3 regions of the Escherichia albertii genome follow, and region 3 is predicted to be linked to each of the others. Evidence: predicted binding sites of a transcription regulator. Region 3 holds the regulator's gene; each other region holds the start of a gene.
What was found. Region 3 encodes LexA, which represses DNA repair genes until DNA is damaged. Its sites were predicted from a motif close to TNCTGTATGTACATACAGNA; they were not measured.

Region 1 (5,951 bases), 290 kb from region 3:
AAAATGATTTTACGTGGTTTAAGAGGCAGATTACCCGATGTTTCAGCAGCAAAAAGAGTGGAAAACAAGAGAAAATGCATTCGCTGCTTTTACCATGGGACCACTGACTGACTTCTGGCACCAGCGAGATGAAGCAGAGTTTATCGGCGTTGATGACATTCCGGTACGTTTTGTCCGTTTTCGCGCGCCGCAACACGACCGGGTCGTCGTCATCTGTCCTGGACGTATTGAGAGTTACGTAAAGTATGCGGAACTGGCCTACGATCTGTTCCATCTGGGGTTTGATGTGTTGATCATCGACCATCGTGGACAGGGGCGTTCCGGTCGCCTGCTGGACGATCCACATCTCGGGCATGTGAACCAGTTTAATGATTATGTTGATGACCTGGCGGCGTTCTGGCAACAAGAGGTCCAGCCAGGTCCGTGGCGTAAACGCTATATACTGGCACATTCGATGGGCGGGGCGATCTCCACACTATTTTTGCAGCGTCATCCGGGCGTGTGCGATGCCATTGCGCTCACTGCGCCGATGTTCGGGATTGTGATTCGCATGCCATCATTTATGGCGCGGCAGATCCTCGACTGGGCGGATGCGCACCCACGTTTTCGAGATGGCTATGCTATGGGCACGGGTCGCTGGCGCGCGTTGCCGTTTTCTGTCAACGTACTTACCCATAGTCGGCAGCGATATCGGCGCAATTTACGCTTTTATGCCGATGACCCAACGATTCGCGTCGGCGGACCAACCTACCATTGGGTGCGCGAAAGTATTCTGGCCGGCGAACAGGTGTTAGCTGGCGCGGGTGATGACGCCACGCCAACGCTCCTCTTGCAGGCTGAAGAAGAGCGAGTGGTCGATAACCGTATGCACGACCGTTTTTGTGAACTCCGCGCTGCCGCGGGCCACCCTGTAGAAGGAGGGCGACCGCAGGTGATTAAAGGCGCATACCATGAGATCCTTTTTGAAAAGGACGCTATGCGCTCAGTCGCGCTCCACGCCATCGTTGAATTTTTCAACAGGCATAACTTACCCAGCGGAAACCGCTCTATAGAGGTTTAAATTTCTTATGTACCAGGTTGTTGCGTCTGATTTAGATGGCACGTTACTTTCCCCCGACCATACGCTATCTCCTTATGCCAAAGAAACCCTGAAACTGCTCACCGCGCGCGGTATCAACTTTGTGTTTGCGACCGGACGCCACCATGTCGATGTGGGCCAAATTCGCGATAATCTTGAGATTAAGTCTTACATGATTACCTCCAATGGCGCGCGCGTTCATGATCTGAATGGCAATTTGATTTTCGCCCATAACCTGGATCGTGATATTGCCAGCGACCTGTTTGGCGTGGTCAATGATAACCCTGACATCATTACTAATGTTTATCGCGACGATGAATGGTTTATGAACCGCCACCGCCCGGAAGAGATGCGCTTTTTCAAAGAAGCGGTGTTCAAATATGCCCTGTACGAGCCGGGATTACTGGAGCCGGAAGGCGTCAGCAAAGTGTTCTTCACCTGTGATTCCCATGAAAAACTGTTGCCGCTGGAGCAGGCGATCAACGCCCGCTGGGGTGACCGCGTTAACGTGAGTTTCTCCACCTTAACCTGTCTGGAAGTGATGGCGGGCGGTGTTTCAAAAGGCCATGCGCTGGAAGCGGTGGCGAAAAAACTGGGCTACAGCCTGAAGGACTGCATTGCCTTTGGCGATGGTATGAATGATGCCGAAATGCTGTCGATGGCGGGTAAAGGCTGCATTATGGGCAGCGCGCATCAGCGCCTGAAAGATCTGCATCCAGAACTGGAAGTGATTGGCACTAACGCCGAAGACGCGGTACCGCACTATCTGCGTAAGCTCTATTTATCGTAATCGTTCTCTATTTAGCCAGTTGTCAACCTGATACTTCGCTACAATGGATACTCGTTAATCAAAGAGTTTTCCATTGTGGCGCTACTTATCATCACCACGATTCTGTGGGCCTTCTCCTTTAGCTTTTATGGCGAGTACCTTGCGGGGCACGTCGATAGCTATTTTGCGGTGCTGGTGCGCGTTGGCCTGGCGGCGCTCGTTTTTCTGCCGTTCCTGCGTACCCGCGGCAACAGTCTGAAAACCATTGGCCTGTATATGCTGGTGGGTGCGATGCAGCTTGGCATTATGTATATGTTGAGTTTCCGCGCGTACCTTTATCTGACGGTTTCCGAGTTGCTGTTATTTACCGTCCTGACACCGCTCTATATCACGCTGATTTATGACATCATGAGTAAGCGCCGTCTGCGCTGGGGGTATGCTTTTAGCGCCTTGTTAGCGGTGATTGGCGCCGGGATTATCCGCTACGATCAGGTCACCGACCATTTCTGGACGGGTCTGCTGCTGGTGCAGCTTTCTAATATCAGTTTTGCCATTGGCATGGTGGGCTATAAACGCCTGATGGAAACCCGCCCGATGCCACAGCACAACGCCTTTGCGTGGTTCTATCTTGGCGCATTTCTGGTGGCGGTGATTGCATGGTTCTTGCTGGGAAATGCGCAGAAAATGCCGCAAACCACACTGCAATGGAGCATTCTGGTATTTCTTGGCGTGGTGGCTTCCGGGATTGGCTACTTTATGTGGAACTACGGCGCGACTCAGGTAGACGCCGGAACGCTGGGCATTATGAACAATATGCATGTTCCGGCGGGGCTGTTGGTTAATCTGGCAATCTGGCATCAACAGCCGCACTGGCCAACGTTTATGACAGGCGCGCTGGTGATCCTGACCTCACTGTGGGTTCATCGAAAGTGGGTCGCTCCGCGCTCTTCACAAACGGCAGATGGTCACAAGCGTGATTGCGCGCTGAGCGAATAAACGCTTCCGTAATCGGCTGACGCTGCTCGCCATCGCGTACGGCGGCGTACAGTCGGCTCCACAATCCCTCGCCCAGGGTTTTGGTGACCACCAGACCCTGGCGCTCAAAACTCTCTACTACCCAATGCGGCAGTGCGGCAATGCCCATCCGTGCGGCAACCATCTGGATCAACAATAAGGTGTTATCGACGCTTTTCAGCGACGGGCTAACGCCTGCTGGCTGAAGAAAATGCCGCCAGACGTCCAGTCGGCTACGCTGTACCGGATAAATCAACAGCGTCTCGCTGGCGAGATCTTCCGGCGTGATTCGCGTTTTCGCCGCCAGCGGATGATCAGGTGCTAACACCAGGCGGACTTCATAATCGAACATCGGTGAATAATGCAGGCCACTGCGCGGCAGAATATCAGAGGTCATCACCAGATCCAGCTCGCCCTGTTGCAACGCGGGCTGCGGGTCAAACGTCACGCCCGATTTAAAATCCATCTCCACCTGTGGCCAGTTCTTGTGGAAATTTTCTAACGCGGGCGTCAGCCACTGAATACAGCTATGGCACTCGATGGCAATGCGCAAGCGTGTCTGCTGTGGTTCATTGCAGGCTTGCAGTGCCTGACTGATTTGCGGCAGTACCTGGTTTGCCAGTTGCAACAGGATTTCTCCCTGCGGTGTAAAGCGTAGCGGCTGGCTTTTACGCACAAATAGCCGGAAGCCAAGGCGTTGTTCCAGATCGCTAAACTGGTGAGACAGGGCGGATTGCGTCTGATGCAATGTCGCCGCAGCGGCTGCGAGCGAGCCGCAGTTCCGCAACGCTTGTAGCGTTTTCAGGTGTTTTACTTCGATCATGAAAGTCCTTCACTTCGGCATGAATAATTTGCGCTTGAGGAATATACAGTAACTGGCAAATATGGATGTGTAAACATCTGGACGTCTAAATACCAAAAATTCCACAAGGGGCATATAATGACAATTCTTAATCACACCCTCGGTTTCCCTCGCGTTGGCCTGCGTCGCGAGCTGAAAAAAGCGCAAGAGAGTTATTGGGCGGGGAACTCCACGCGTGAAGAACTGCTGGCAGTAGGGCGTGAATTGCGTGCTCGTCACTGGGATCAACAAAAGCAGGCGGGTATCGACCTGCTGCCGGTGGGTGATTTTGCCTGGTACGATCATGTCCTGACCACCAGCCTGCTGCTGGGTAACGTTCCGGCGCGTCACCAGAACAAAGATGGTTCGGTAGATATCGACACCCTGTTCCGTATTGGTCGTGGACGTGCACCGACTGGCGAACCTGCGGCGGCAGCGGAAATGACCAAATGGTTTAACACCAACTATCACTACATGGTGCCGGAGTTCGTTAAAGGCCAACAGTTCAAACTGACCTGGACGCAGCTGTTGGAGGAAGTGGACGAGGCGCTGGCGCTGGGCCACAAGGTCAAGCCCGTGCTGCTGGGGCCGGTTACCTACCTGTGGCTGGGTAAAGTGAAAGGTGAACAGTTTGATCGCCTGAGCCTGCTGAACGACATTCTGCCGGTTTATCAGCAAGTGTTGGCAGAACTGGCAAAACGCGGCATTGAGTGGGTACAGATCGACGAACCGGCTCTGGTACTGGAACTGCCGCAGGCGTGGCTGGACGCATACAAACCCGCTTACGACGCCCTCCAGGGACAGGTGAAACTGCTGCTGACCACCTATTTTGAAGGCGTAACGCCAAATCTCGACACCATTACTGCGCTGCCTGTTCAGGGTCTGCATGTCGATCTCGTACATGGTAAAGATGACGTTGCTGAACTGCACAAGCGTCTGCCTTCTGACTGGCTGCTATCTGCTGGTCTTATCAATGGTCGTAACGTCTGGCGCGCCGATCTTACCGAGAAATATGTGCAAATTAAGGACATTGTCGGCAAACGTGATTTGTGGGTGGCATCTTCCTGCTCACTGCTGCACAGCCCCATCGACCTGAGCGTGGAAACGCGTCTTGATGCAGAAGTGAAAAGCTGGTTTGCCTTCGCCCTACAAAAATGCCATGAACTGGCACTGCTGCGCGATGCGCTGAACAGTGGTGACACGGCTGCTCTGGCAGAGTGGAGCGCCCCGATTCAGGCGCGTCGTCACTCTACCCGCGTCCATAATCCGGCAGTAGAAAAGCGTCTGGCAGCGATCACCGCGCAGGACAGTCAGCGTGCGAACGTTTATGAAGTGCGTGCTGAAGCCCAGCGTGCGCGTTTTAAACTGCCAGCCTGGCCGACCACCACGATTGGCTCTTTCCCGCAAACCACAGAAATCCGTACCCTGCGTCTGGATTTCAAAAAGGGTAATCTCGACGCCAACAACTATCGTACGGGCATTGCAGAACATATCAAGCAGGCCATTGTTGAGCAAGAACGTCTAGGTCTGGATGTGCTGGTGCATGGTGAGGCCGAGCGTAATGACATGGTGGAATACTTTGGCGAGCACCTGGATGGCTTTGTCTTTACGCAAAACGGTTGGGTACAGAGCTACGGTTCCCGCTGCGTGAAGCCACCGATTGTCATTGGTGACGTTAGCCGCCCGGCACCGATTACTGTGGAGTGGGCGAAGTATGCGCAATCGCTGACCGACAAACCGGTGAAAGGGATGCTGACTGGCCCGGTGACCATTCTCTGCTGGTCGTTCCCGCGTGAAGATGTCAGCCGTGAAACCATCGCCAAACAAATTGCGCTGGCGCTTCGTGATGAAGTGGCCGATCTGGAAGCGGCTGGAATTGGCATCATCCAGATTGATGAACCGGCGCTACGCGAAGGTTTACCGCTGCGTCGCAGCGACTGGGATGCCTATCTCCAGTGGGGCGTGGAGGCTTTCCGTATCAACGCTGCCGTAGCGAAAGATGACACGCAAATCCATACTCACATGTGTTACTGCGAGTTCAACGACATCATGGATTCTATTGCGGCGCTGGACGCAGACGTCATCACAATCGAAACCTCGCGTTCCGACATGGAGTTGCTGGAGTCGTTTGAAGAGTTTGATTATCCGAATGAAATTGGCCCTGGCGTCTATGACATTCACTCGCCGAACGTACCGAGTGTGGAATGGATTGAATCCCTGCTGAAGAAAGCAGCACAACGTATTCCGGC
Region 2 (5,951 bases), 2.3 Mb from region 3:
ACGGTAAAAGATGTTACGTGTGACTTCGTCGTCGAAACGCACATTGTTGTAACCCAGGATACAGGTATTCGGCACGGTAAAAAGTGAGTGGATCCGCGTAGCAAAGGCGGCTTCATTTTCACCTTTCGCCCGCGCTTCTTGTGGTGTAATTCCTGTAATCAATACCGCGCCTGGCTGGGGTAAGTAGTCATCTGCCGGTTTGCAGTAAAAAATTTCCGGTTCGCCTATTACGTTAAATTCACTATCGGTGCGAATAGCGGCAAACTGCGCAGGGCGATCCAGCGCCGGATGCGTGCCAAAAGTTTCGTAATCGTGGAACAAAAAAGTAGGTTGATGTTTGCCGTTATTCATCATTAGGTTAAATCCGTTATTTCTGCTGTACGCCAGAGTATCAAATATCACAATGCTATTCAGCTTCAGAGCGACAATTTGGGGGGGCGTTAGAACAGATAATGGTAGGATGAAAATGAGATGACCGTCACATTTACTTGCAATTTATTCCAGAACCTTCATCAGGATTTCCGTAAAAAGAACCGCTAATTGAAATTCCTGAGGACATGCTGTTGAAACGCCGTCTTTTTATTGCCGCTTCTTTGTTCGTTTTTAACTTATCTTCCAGCCAGGCAGCGGAAAATATCCCTTTTTCTCCCCAACCTCCAGCGATTCATGCAGGGGCATGGGTGTTGATGGATTATACAACAGGGCAAATTCTTACGGCGGGGAATGAACATCAACAACGTAATCCCGCCAGTCTGACCAAGCTGATGACAGGCTATGTTGTCGATCGTGCTATCGATAGCCATCGTATTACGCCTGACGATATTGTGACAGTGGGACGTGATGCATGGGCGAAAGATAACCCGGTGTTTGTTGGTTCCTCCCTGATGTTTCTGAAAGAAGGCGATCGTGTATCTGTACGCGATTTAAGCCGTGGGCTAATTGTTGATTCCGGGAATGACGCCTGCGTTGCGTTGGCAGATTATATTGCCGGTGGTCAGCGCCAGTTCGTCGACATGATGAACAATTACGCCGAGAAACTGCATTTACAGGATACCCATTTTGAAACGGTGCATGGTCTGGATGCGCCGGGGCAGCATAGCTCAGCATATGATTTGGCTGTGCTTTCTCGCGCTATCATTCATGGCGAACCTGATTTTTATCATATGTATAGCGAGAAAAGCCTCACCTGGAACGGCATTACCCAACAAAACCGTAACGGTTTATTGTGGGACAAAACCATGAATGTTGACGGCCTGAAAACGGGCCATACTTCCGGCGCCGGGTTTAATTTAATTGCTTCGGCTGTGGATGGTCAGCGCCGACTTATTGCAGTGGTCATGGGCGCGGACAGCGCAAAAGGTCGTGAAGAAGAGGCAAGGAAACTTTTGCGCTGGGGGCAGCAAAACTTTACTACGGTGCAAATTTTGCACCGTGGGAAAAAGGTTGGCACGGAACGTATCTGGTATGGCGATAAAGAAAACATTGCCCTTGGGACGGAACAGGGCTTCTGGATGGTGCTGCCTAAAACTGAGATCCCCAACATTAAAGCCAAATATACTCTTGATGGTAAAGAACTGACTGCGCCAATCGCCGCTCACCAGCGAGTAGGGGAAATCGAACTTTATGACCGCGATAAACAGGTGGCGCACTGGCCGCTGGTCACGCTGGAATCGGTCGGTGAAGGCGGTATGTTTTCCCGTTTGAGTGACTATTTCCATCATAAAGCCTGACCTTTCTTTTGCAGCAGATTGGCAGGAGTGCGAGTCTGCTCGCATAATCAACACTCATTCCTTGTGGTTTTTATATCGCACATTATGCTGTATAAAAAACCAGTATCAATGGAGGCATCATGAACTACGAGATTAAGCAGGAAGATAAACGTACCGTTGCAGGTTTTCATCTCGTTGGCCCGTGGGAACAAACGGTAAAGCAAGGTTTTGAGCAGTTGATGATGTGGGTGCAAAACAAAAATATTATAGCCAGAGAGTGGCTCGCCGTTTATTACGATAATCCAGATGAGACGCCTGCCGAAAAGTTACGCTGTGATACAGTCGTGTCGGTAGCGGATAACTTCACGCTTCCCGAAAACAGTGAAGGCGTCATTGTGACGGAAATTTCAGCGGGTCAGTATGCTGTGGCGGTAGCTCGCGTAACCGGTGATGATTTTGCCAAACCCTGGTATCAGTTTTTTAATAGTCTCTTGCAGGACGGCGCTTACGAAATAGCATCGAAACCGTGTTTTGAAGTTTATCTGAACAATGGCGCAGAAGAGGGGTATTGGGATATCGAAATGTATGTAGCAGTGCAGCCAAAACATCGCTAGCGTATGGCTGTGGGGCTGCCTGTTAACGCGATAACCACTCTGTTTTCATTGGGGAAAAGAGTAAGATGTATTTTTAATTGTCTGACAATTCAGCCGGGAATCGCACTGTTCCCGGTTTGTCGGCCGGATGAGTTACGCTAGCGACCTCCGACCACCAGATGCGTTATGACTGCTTTTATTCTTCATTGACGGAGTTCCTGCGTGCGTGCTGATAAATCCCTAAGCCCGTTTGAAATTCGAGTGTACCGCCATTACCGTATTGTGCATGGTACGCGAGTCGCGCTGGCGTTTCTGCTTACCTTTCTCATCATTCGCCTGTTTACCATCCCGGAAAGTACCTGGCCGCTGGTGACTATGGTGGTGATCATGGGGCCAATCTCGTTTTGGGGGAACGTCGTTCCTCGTGCATTTGAACGTATTGGTGGTACGGTATTCGGCTCGATTTTAGGGCTTATCGCTCTGCAACTGGAGTTAATCTCGTTACCTCTGATGTTGGTCTGGTGCGCGGCAGCCATGTTCCTTTGCGGTTGGCTGGCGCTGGGTAAAAAGCCTTATCAGGGGCTATTGATTGGCGTGACGCTGGCGATTGTTGTTGGTTCGCCAACCGGCGAAATAGACACCGCATTATGGCGAAGTGGCGATGTTATTCTCGGTTCCCTGTTGGCTATGTTGTTTACTGGCATCTGGCCGCAACGAGCTTTCATCCACTGGCGCATTCAACTGGCGAAAAGCCTGACTGAATATAATCGAATCTATCAGTCAGCATTTTCACCGAATTTACTTGAACGGCCACATCTGGAAACGCATCTGCAGAAGCTTTTGACAGACGCCGTGAAAATGCGTGGGCTGATTGCACCTGCCAGCAAAGAAACCCGTATTCCAAAATCGATTTATGAAGCTATCCAGACCATTAATCGCAATCTGATTTGTATGCTGGAGTTGCAAATCAATGCTTACTGGGCCACACGCCCCAGCCATTTCGTGTTACTGAACGCGCAAAAACTGCGTGATACGCAGCAAATGATGCAGCAAATATTGTTGTCGCTTGTTCATGCGCTGTATGAAGGCAATCCGCAACCGGTTTTTGCCAATACGGAAAAATTGAACGATGCTGTGGAAGAGCTGCGCCAGTTGCTCGATAACCACCATGAGCTGAAGATTGCTGAGACGCCCATATATGGCTATGTCTGGCTGAACATGGAAACAGCACACCAGTTAGAGTTGCTGTCAAATCTGATTTGTCGGGCCTTGCGCAGATAAATCCCGGCCTTCAGAACCATTTTTCTGCTGCTTCGATTCAGCAAGGATAAAGGGTATGATAGTGAAAAGGGATAAAAGCATTGTCATCTGCGGCAGCTATGAGTAATGTTGGCCCTAACGAATAGCGGTTGCTTAAACGAATCCGACTCTCACATTATCAGGGGTATACAAATGGAAACTACCAAGCCTTCATTCCAGGATGTACTGGAATTTGTTCGTCTGTTCCGCCGTAAGAACAAACTGCAACGTGAAATCCAGGACGTTGAGAAAAAGATCCGTGACAACCAGAAGCGTGTTCTGCTGCTGGAAAACCTGAGCGATTACATCAAACCTGGTATGAGCGTCGAAGCAATCCAGGGCATTATTGCCAGCATGAAAGGCGACTATGAAGATCGCGTTGACGATTACATCATCAAAAATGCTGAACTCTCCAAAGAACGCCGTGATATCTCCAAAAAGCTGAAAGCGCTGGGCGAAATGAAAAACGGCGAAGCGAAGTAATTCCTGTTTTATTCAGTGGGGGTTGCCAGACAATCCTCACTGATCATTAACTCTTCTCTCTGCGTTACAAATCATTATTCCCGTCTGCTAACATACTGAAATGTCGAAATTAACGACAGCCTTATTCGCTATGCAACAAGGCAAGAAGCTCTGCAACTCCGATGTTACTTACTGCACTGGTCACTAACACATCGCGTGCTCCCGCTTCCCATAGCCAGTATTTCACCAACGATATTTGTTCCACGCTGGCTAAATCTGCTTTGGTTACTACTCCAATAACCGGGCGATTCATTGGCGTCGTAAAACCTGGCGAAAAAGGTGACCACGGCGCGTCCGCATTAAGCACCAGTGCGATAATATCCGCTTCGCAGGCGCTGACCTGCAACGCGTTGTAAAGGCTACGGTTTTCTAAGTATTCCCCAGGTGTATCAATAGCCGCCGGGGACCAGACGATAGCCTGCGTTTTCTGATAATGAATATTCTCTCCGCACAGGCATTGTGTGAGTGACGTCTTTCCGCACTGGCTGGGGCCGATGAGCATCATGCGTTGCATAATATCAGGTCCGTGTAATGGGGCAGGCGGTAAAGTGCATCATTTCACCCAGCGTGCGGGTAACCTGGCTAAGTGCATATTCGATAGCAGAAACATCGCCCGTCAGTACTACCGCACCCGTAAAACGATCAAGAAAGCCGATCTCTACAGCGCCCGACTTTGTGGCGATATCGCATGCGATGATAGATGCCTCGCTCGGTGTGATTGTCAGAATACCAATAGCGGAAACGGTGTCTGGTAAACCCAATTTCTTAAACAGATCCTTTCCCGGATTAGCAATGACATGTGCCAGTGTGACCTGTTTACCGGGGACATATTCCTGAATCATCCGTTCAGTGGTGTGCTGAGTTGTCATTATCCCTCCACCATCTGACGCCACATGGCTTCATGCGGACGGGCAACCACCGAGTGATAGATCAACAAACCTTTTTCTCCCGCACACTCGCTGGCGACAGAGACTGCGTTATTAACATCAGAAATATCGCCTGCAACCACCATGTAGCATTTACCACCAATGCCGAAGGCCATATGCACGCGAACGAGGACCACATTTGCCGCTTTAACAGCACGATCGGCCGCGTCAATACAGGCTGCTACGCTCCAGGTTTCGACAACTCCTACAGCCCGGCGCTGTTCAACATGGTTCAGGCCGCTGATTGCGGGCAGGATACTGGGATGAATATTCGGCAGGACCAGACTGTCGACCCGCATTTCAGCTGCAAGGGAAATGCCGCTATTGATGGCCTGTTGCACAGCACCCACATCGCCACCAAGCATCAACAGAAATTTACCGGGGCATAGCGTTTTGCTGACCAGTAATTCAACACTGGCGCTTTTCAGCATGGCATCGCCGGTTTCCATCCCTTTCGCGATACTGCTAAGTTCTAAAATACCTACCGCTTTCGACATGGTTAACCTCTCACAACTGTAATAGCGTTTTCTGTCACATCACTGATCGTGCCATCAATACTTGCATGAATGGGGGCTCCTAATGTGCCGTGTGGAATGCGACCAACGCATTGCCCACGAACAACACGATCGCCTTTTTGTACACACGCAATTGCGCTGGTGCCGATGTGCTGGCGTAGTAATAATGTCACTCTTTCGGGCTGAGGCTCGTGTTCAGACAATGGCGCATCCTGATACCACGGGGTTAAGCCCAGCCTGGCCACCAGCCGTTTTACTGGAATCAGGCGATAATTTGTCATGACATCCGCAGGGTTTAAGGCACCTTCATAGCGGAGATTTTTGGCGCGTAATTCCTGCTTAAGCAGGCGGTTTATGCGCATCGGTGAAATACCTACCGGGCAGGCG
Region 3 (5,951 bases):
GTTAATCGCCATGGTCAGATGCGGAAAATCTCGCTTCAGTTGATAGACACGCGGGTAATCGAGCGGCGGGATCTCACGGTTTTCTTTCGGACTTAACCCAGAAAGCCAGGCTTTACGTGCGTGGATGATGAACATCTCACACTCACCTTTGCCGGAAACGGTGTTGATGAAATCGCAGAGAAATTCATAGCTGTCCTGATCATCGATGCCAATACGCATTTTCACCGTCACCGGAATCGACACCACATCGCGCATCGCTTTCACGCAGTCGGCAACCAGCTGCGCATTACCCATCAGACACGCACCAAACATGCCGTTCTGCACCCGGTCAGACGGGCAGCCGACATTCAGGTTGATCTCATCGTATCCACGTGCTTCTGCCAGCTTCGCACACTGCGCCAGCGCCGCGGGATCGCTACCGCCTAGCTGCAACGCGACTGGATGTTCTTCTTCGCTGTATGCCAGATAATCACCTTTACCGTGAATAATCGCGCCTGTGGTTACCATTTCGGTATAAAGCAACGTATTGCGGGAAAGCAGACGCAGGAAGTAACGGCAGTGTCTGTCCGTCCAGTCGAGCATCGGAGCAATCGAGAAACGGTAAGCGGGATAAACAGTTTGTGATTCTTCTGGCATGGCGACTTTTTAAGCATCTGGTAAATTGGGGGCGATACTATAGCATAACGAATATGCGATCAGGCAATGTGACGGTCATGCCTCCCAGCTCTCGGCGTTTAAGTGAGAACTATGGTAAAGTAAGGACATTCTTAACCCTACTGTCGAGGTGTCCAATGGAAAAGACCACAACGCAGGAGTTATTAGCACAGGCTGAAAAACTCTGTACGCAGCGTAATGTGCGCCTGACTCCACAACGTCTCGAAGTGTTGCGTCTGATGAGTCTGCAGGAAGGGGCTATCAGCGCCTACGATCTCCTTGATTTACTGCGTGAAGCCGAACCGCAAGCCAAGCCGCCAACAGTTTATCGCGCGCTCGATTTTCTGCTTGAGCAGGGTTTTGTGCATAAAGTTGAGTCCACTAACAGCTACGTGCTCTGTCATCTGTTCGATCAGCCAACCCATACTTCCGCAATGTTTATTTGCGATCGTTGCGGCGCGGTAAAAGAAGAGTGTGCGGAAGGTGTTGAAGACATCATGCATACTCTGGCGGCAAAAATGGGGTTTGCCCTGCGGCATAATGTGATTGAAGCTCATGGACTCTGTGCGGCATGTGTGGAAGTGGAAGCGTGTCGTCATCCTGAACAGTGCCATCATGACCACTCTATTCCGATGAAAAAAAAATCACGCTAAGCGATGTACGTCCTTGTACACGTCAGGCAGGAGGGATTAATTACCAGCGGTAATCATTGCGTTTTTCCCAGCGATCAACCTCTTTTTCTGCCTGCTCTTTCTGATAACCGTAACGCTCCTGGATTTTCCCCACTAGCTGATCACGTTTACCTTCAATGACCGTCATATCATCGTCGGTCAGCTTGCCCCATTGCTCTTTCACTTTACCTTTGAACTGTTTCCAGTTACCACCGACTTCGTCTTTGTTCATATTCAAGTCCTCATCGTTAGGTGGTGAATAAGAGTACGTTCACTTTTCTGCTAAACGTGGGACTAAGTGTAGTCAGGCATCTGGCTCCGGGTTATTTATTCGGAATTTTTAACCATTATGTTGCGGAAAACCAGGTGCCGTTGCGCCAGTGACGCCGCCAGATAACCGCCAGAGAAAGCCCACGCAACGCCAGAAAGACAGTTAATGCCAACCATAACCCATGATTGCCCAGCCATGGCAATGTGAGTAGCGTGAACGCAAAACCGGCTGCTGCCACCGCCATACTATTACGCATTTCGGCGGCGCGCGTTGCGCCAATGAACATGCCGTCCAGCAGATAACACCAGACGCCCACCAGCGGCAAAATCACCAGCCAGATAAGGTAGCGATCGGCCAGTTGTTGGATCTGAGTTAACGAAGTCAATAACGCGATAATGTGTTCACCAGACAGCCAATAAACCACGGAAAACAGCAACGCTACGATCCCCGCCTGACGACACGCTGCCCGCCAGACATCCAATAGCTGACTGCCGTCACGCGCGCCGTATGCCTGACCAGAATGCGCTTCAACAGCATAAGCGAAACCATCCAGCGCGTAAGCGGTAAAAGTGAGCAGCGTCATCAGGACAGCGTTGACGGCGATAATATCGCTCCCCTGTCGCGCGCCAAGCACCGTGATTGCACCAAAACAGAGTTGCAGCAACAACGAGCGCAACATAATGTCACGGTTAAGCGCCAGCAAACGGCGAAAGTTTCCTCGCCAGGCGTTTTTCAGCATTTCGACGGAGATCCCCCGTAAATGAAGGATTTTACGCACCATGAGCAAACCGATCAGCAACGTCGCGTATTCAGCAAGAACCGTCGCTAACGCAGCTCCCTGGACATTCATATGCAGCCCCATCACCAGCCAGACATCCAGAGCAATGTTAAGAATGTTGCCAACGACTAACAGGACAACGGGCGCACGGGCATATTGCACGCCAAGCAGCCAGCCGAGTAACACCAGATTTGCCAGCGACGCCGGCGCGCTTAGCCAGCGAATTTCAAGGAAACGACGCGCCTGTTCCAGCACCGCTTCACTGCCGCCGACAATATGCAGCGCCAGATCGATAATTGGTGTGCGCAGTAGAATAATTAATGCCCCAGCCCCTAATGCCAGCAATAGCGGCTGCATCAGCGCACGCGCTAATGCCAGGGGGTTTTTGGCGCCATACGCCTGCGCAGTAAGTCCGGTAGTGCTCATGCGCAAAAACAGCAACAGCATAAAGAGAAAGCTGGTCGCCGTTGCGCCAACCGCCACGCCGCCCAGGTACACCGGGCTATCAAGATGACCAATAACTGCCGTATCAACCAGCCCTAACAAAGGAACGGTGATATTGGAGAAAATCATGGGTAAGGCGAGATGCCAGAGTGCTTTATCAGATGAAGTGAGGAATGCCATGCCGACAAGCCTGATGAACGGAGTTGAAAAACAAACCGCGACGCCAGACGCATCGCGGTATCAGAGAGATATGATTACAGCCAGTCGCCGTTGCGAATAACTCCAACAGCCAGCCCTTCAATGGTGAAGCTCTGCTGACGCAGATCGACAACAATGGGTTTAAACTCACTGTTTTCAGGCAACAACTCGACTTTATTACCCTGTTTTTTCAAACGCTTAACGGTAACTTCGTCATCGATGCGTGCAACAACGACCTGCCCATTACGCACATCCTGGGTTTTATGCACCGCCAGCAAATCGCCATCCATAATGCCGATATCTTTCATCGACATCCCACTCACGCGTAGCAGGAAATCAGCATTTGGCTTAAACAGGGATGGATCGACCTGATAATGACCTTCAATATGCTGCTGCGCCAGAAGCGGCTCACCGGCTGCCACACGACCGACCAGCGGCAACCCTTCTTCCTCTTCCTGCAACAGACGAATCCCGCGCGATGCGCCGGAAACAATTTCAATAACACCTTTGCGCGCCAGCGCCTTCAGATGTTCTTCAGCCGCGTTTGGGGAACGGAACCCCAAACGCTGCGCGATTTCCGCACGCGTCGGCGGCATACCTGTCTGGCTGATGTGATCACGAATGAGATCAAACACCTCTTGCTGCCTGGCCGTTAACGCTTTCATTCCGCCCCCTGGGTGTATATACAGTTATGCTGTGAGTATATACAGCAAAAGGTGATTTTGGAACCATAAACTGCACAATAAACCAGAGATTTATCGAATTCTGGAAGGGTTATCCAAAATGTGACCATAACAGAATGACCCAGGTTGCCACTGCGACGATAATTGCGATCAGCACTGCGGCGGACCCCATATCTTTCGCCCGTCCAGAAAGTTCATGGTATTCGGAACCAATACGGTCAACCACCGCTTCGATGGCGCTATTAAGGATTTCTACAATCATCACCAGCATGACGGAGCTAATAAGCAGCACGCGGGTAATCGCGTCCACGTCCAGCCAGCAGGCGATGATCACCGCCAACAATACCGCAACGCCCTCCTGACGGAAGGCCGCTTCGTTAATCCATGCTGCGCGCAAGCCTTTCCAGGAATAGCCAGCGGCTTTGATAATTCGGGTGAGTCCAGTGGTATTATTGGCCATCAAAAGAACCTTTTTACATTATGAGCGTCAATACAGTGTACCGTTAAATCCGATGATTCGGGTTAGCGTAACGCCGCGCGAAACATGGGCAGATACCACAGAATTTCCCATGACTTTCTGCTATCCTTGCCGCGCATTTGCATTATTAACCAGAGGCTTTACATCGTTTATGTCCGGCTGGCCACGAATTTACTACAAATTACTGAATTTACCATTAAGCATCCTGGTAAAAAGCAAGTCTATTCCGGCGGATCCTGCCCCGGAACTTGGACTGGATACCTCTCGTCCAATTATGTACGTTTTACCGTACAACTCAAAAGCGGATTTGCTGACGTTGCGCGCCCAGTGTCTGGCGCACGACCTGCCTGACCCATTAGAGCCGCTGGAAATAGACGGTACGCTGCTGCCGCGCTACGTGTTTATTCACGGCGGGCCGCGTGTTTTCACTTATTACACGCCGAAAGAAGAGTCCATTAAGCTGTTCCACGATTATCTCGATCTGCACCGCAGCAATCCGAATCTGGACGTGCAAATGGTGCCGGTATCGGTGATGTTTGGTCGCGCGCCGGGGCGCGAAAAAGGTGAAGTAAATCCGCCGTTGCGTATGCTCAACGGCGTGCAGAAGTTTTTCGCCGTACTGTGGCTGGGGCGTGACAGCTTTGTGCGCTTCTCGCCATCGGTTTCACTGCGCCGCATGGCTGATGAGCACGGTACGGATAAAACCATCGCTCAAAAACTGGCGCGCGTGGCGCGTATGCACTTTGCCCGCCAGCGTCTGGCTGCCGTGGGCCCGCGCTTACCCGCCCGTCAGGATCTGTTTAATAAACTGCTCTCCTCTCGCGCGATTGCTAAAGCGGTAGAAGATGAAGCGCGTAGCAAAAAAATCTCTCATGAAAAAGCGCAGCAGAACGCGATTGCGCTGATGGAAGAGATTGCAGCGAACTTCTCTTACGAGATGATCCGTCTGACCGACCGTATTCTGGGCTTCACCTGGAACCGGCTTTATCAGGGCATCAACGTCCACAACGCCGAACGCGTTCGCCAGTTGGCCCACGACGGTCATGAGCTGGTGTATGTGCCATGTCACCGTAGCCATATGGACTATCTGCTGCTTTCTTATGTGTTGTATCACCAGGGGCTGGTGCCGCCGCATATCGCTGCCGGGATCAACCTGAACTTCTGGCCTGCCGGGCCGATTTTCCGCCGTCTGGGCGCGTTCTTTATTCGCCGTACTTTTAAAGGCAATAAACTCTATTCCACTGTTTTCCGTGAGTATCTCGGCGAACTGTTTAGCCGTGGTTATTCCGTGGAATATTTTGTGGAAGGCGGTCGTTCCCGTACGGGGCGTTTGTTGGATCCGAAAACCGGTACGCTGTCGATGACCATTCAGGCGATGTTGCGTGGCGGTACACGTCCGATTACGTTAATCCCGATCTACATCGGTTATGAGCACGTAATGGAAGTGGGTACTTACGCTAAAGAACTGCGCGGCGCGACGAAAGAAAAAGAAAGTCTAGCGCAGATGCTGCGCGGCTTAAGCAAGCTGCGTAATCTCGGTCAAGGATACGTCAATTTCGGTGAGCCGATGCCGTTGATGACCTATCTCAACCAGCACGTGCCAGACTGGCGTGAATCGATTGATCCCATTGAAGCCGTGCGCCCGGCCTGGCTAACGCCGACGGTCAATAACATTGCTGCCGATCTGATGGTACGTATTAACAACGCAGGTGCGGCGAACGCCATGAACCTGTGCTGTACTGCGTTGCTGGCATCACGTCAGCGTTCACTCACT

Region 1: a site for LexA is predicted at 3,716-3,735, ahead of metR (HTH-type transcriptional regulator MetR). Genes of this name have one in related genera too.
Region 2: a site for LexA is predicted at 1,816-1,835, ahead of sbmC (DNA gyrase inhibitor SbmC). Genes of this name have one in related genera too.

The regions. Positions count from the first base shown of each region.
Region 1 covers NZ_CP117568.1:3,047,516-3,053,466, forward strand. Annotated here, with positions in the region: gene pldB (lysophospholipase L2) at 38-1,060, shown strand; gene yigL (sugar/pyridoxal phosphate phosphatase YigL) at 1,068-1,868, shown strand; gene bioP (biotin transporter) at 1,944-2,843, shown strand; gene metR (HTH-type transcriptional regulator MetR) at 2,728-3,684, opposite strand; gene metE (5-methyltetrahydropteroyltriglutamate--homocysteine S-methyltransferase) at 3,802-5,951, shown strand, end outside.
Region 2 covers NZ_CP117568.1:1,043,060-1,049,010, reverse strand. Annotated here, with positions in the region: gene sbcB (exodeoxyribonuclease I) at 1-354, opposite strand, end outside; gene dacD (serine-type D-Ala-D-Ala carboxypeptidase DacD) at 564-1,730, shown strand; gene sbmC (DNA gyrase inhibitor SbmC) at 1,850-2,323, shown strand; gene PS053_RS05215 (FUSC family protein) at 2,525-3,583, shown strand; gene PS053_RS05210 (DUF496 family protein) at 3,755-4,084, shown strand; gene PS053_RS05205 (EutP/PduV family microcompartment system protein) at 4,206-4,637, opposite strand; gene pduU (propanediol utilization microcompartment protein PduU) at 4,642-4,992, opposite strand; gene pduT (propanediol utilization microcompartment protein PduT) at 4,992-5,546, opposite strand; gene PS053_RS05190 (4Fe-4S dicluster domain-containing protein) at 5,549-5,951, opposite strand, start outside.
Region 3 covers NZ_CP117568.1:3,333,905-3,339,855, reverse strand. Annotated here, with positions in the region: gene dusA (tRNA dihydrouridine(20/20a) synthase DusA) at 1-636, opposite strand, end outside; gene zur (zinc uptake transcriptional repressor Zur) at 792-1,307, shown strand; gene PS053_RS16225 (CsbD family protein) at 1,348-1,557, opposite strand; gene dinF (MATE family efflux transporter DinF) at 1,673-2,998, opposite strand; gene lexA (transcriptional repressor LexA) at 3,073-3,681, opposite strand; gene dgkA (diacylglycerol kinase) at 3,791-4,159, opposite strand; gene plsB (glycerol-3-phosphate 1-O-acyltransferase PlsB) at 4,329-5,951, shown strand, end outside.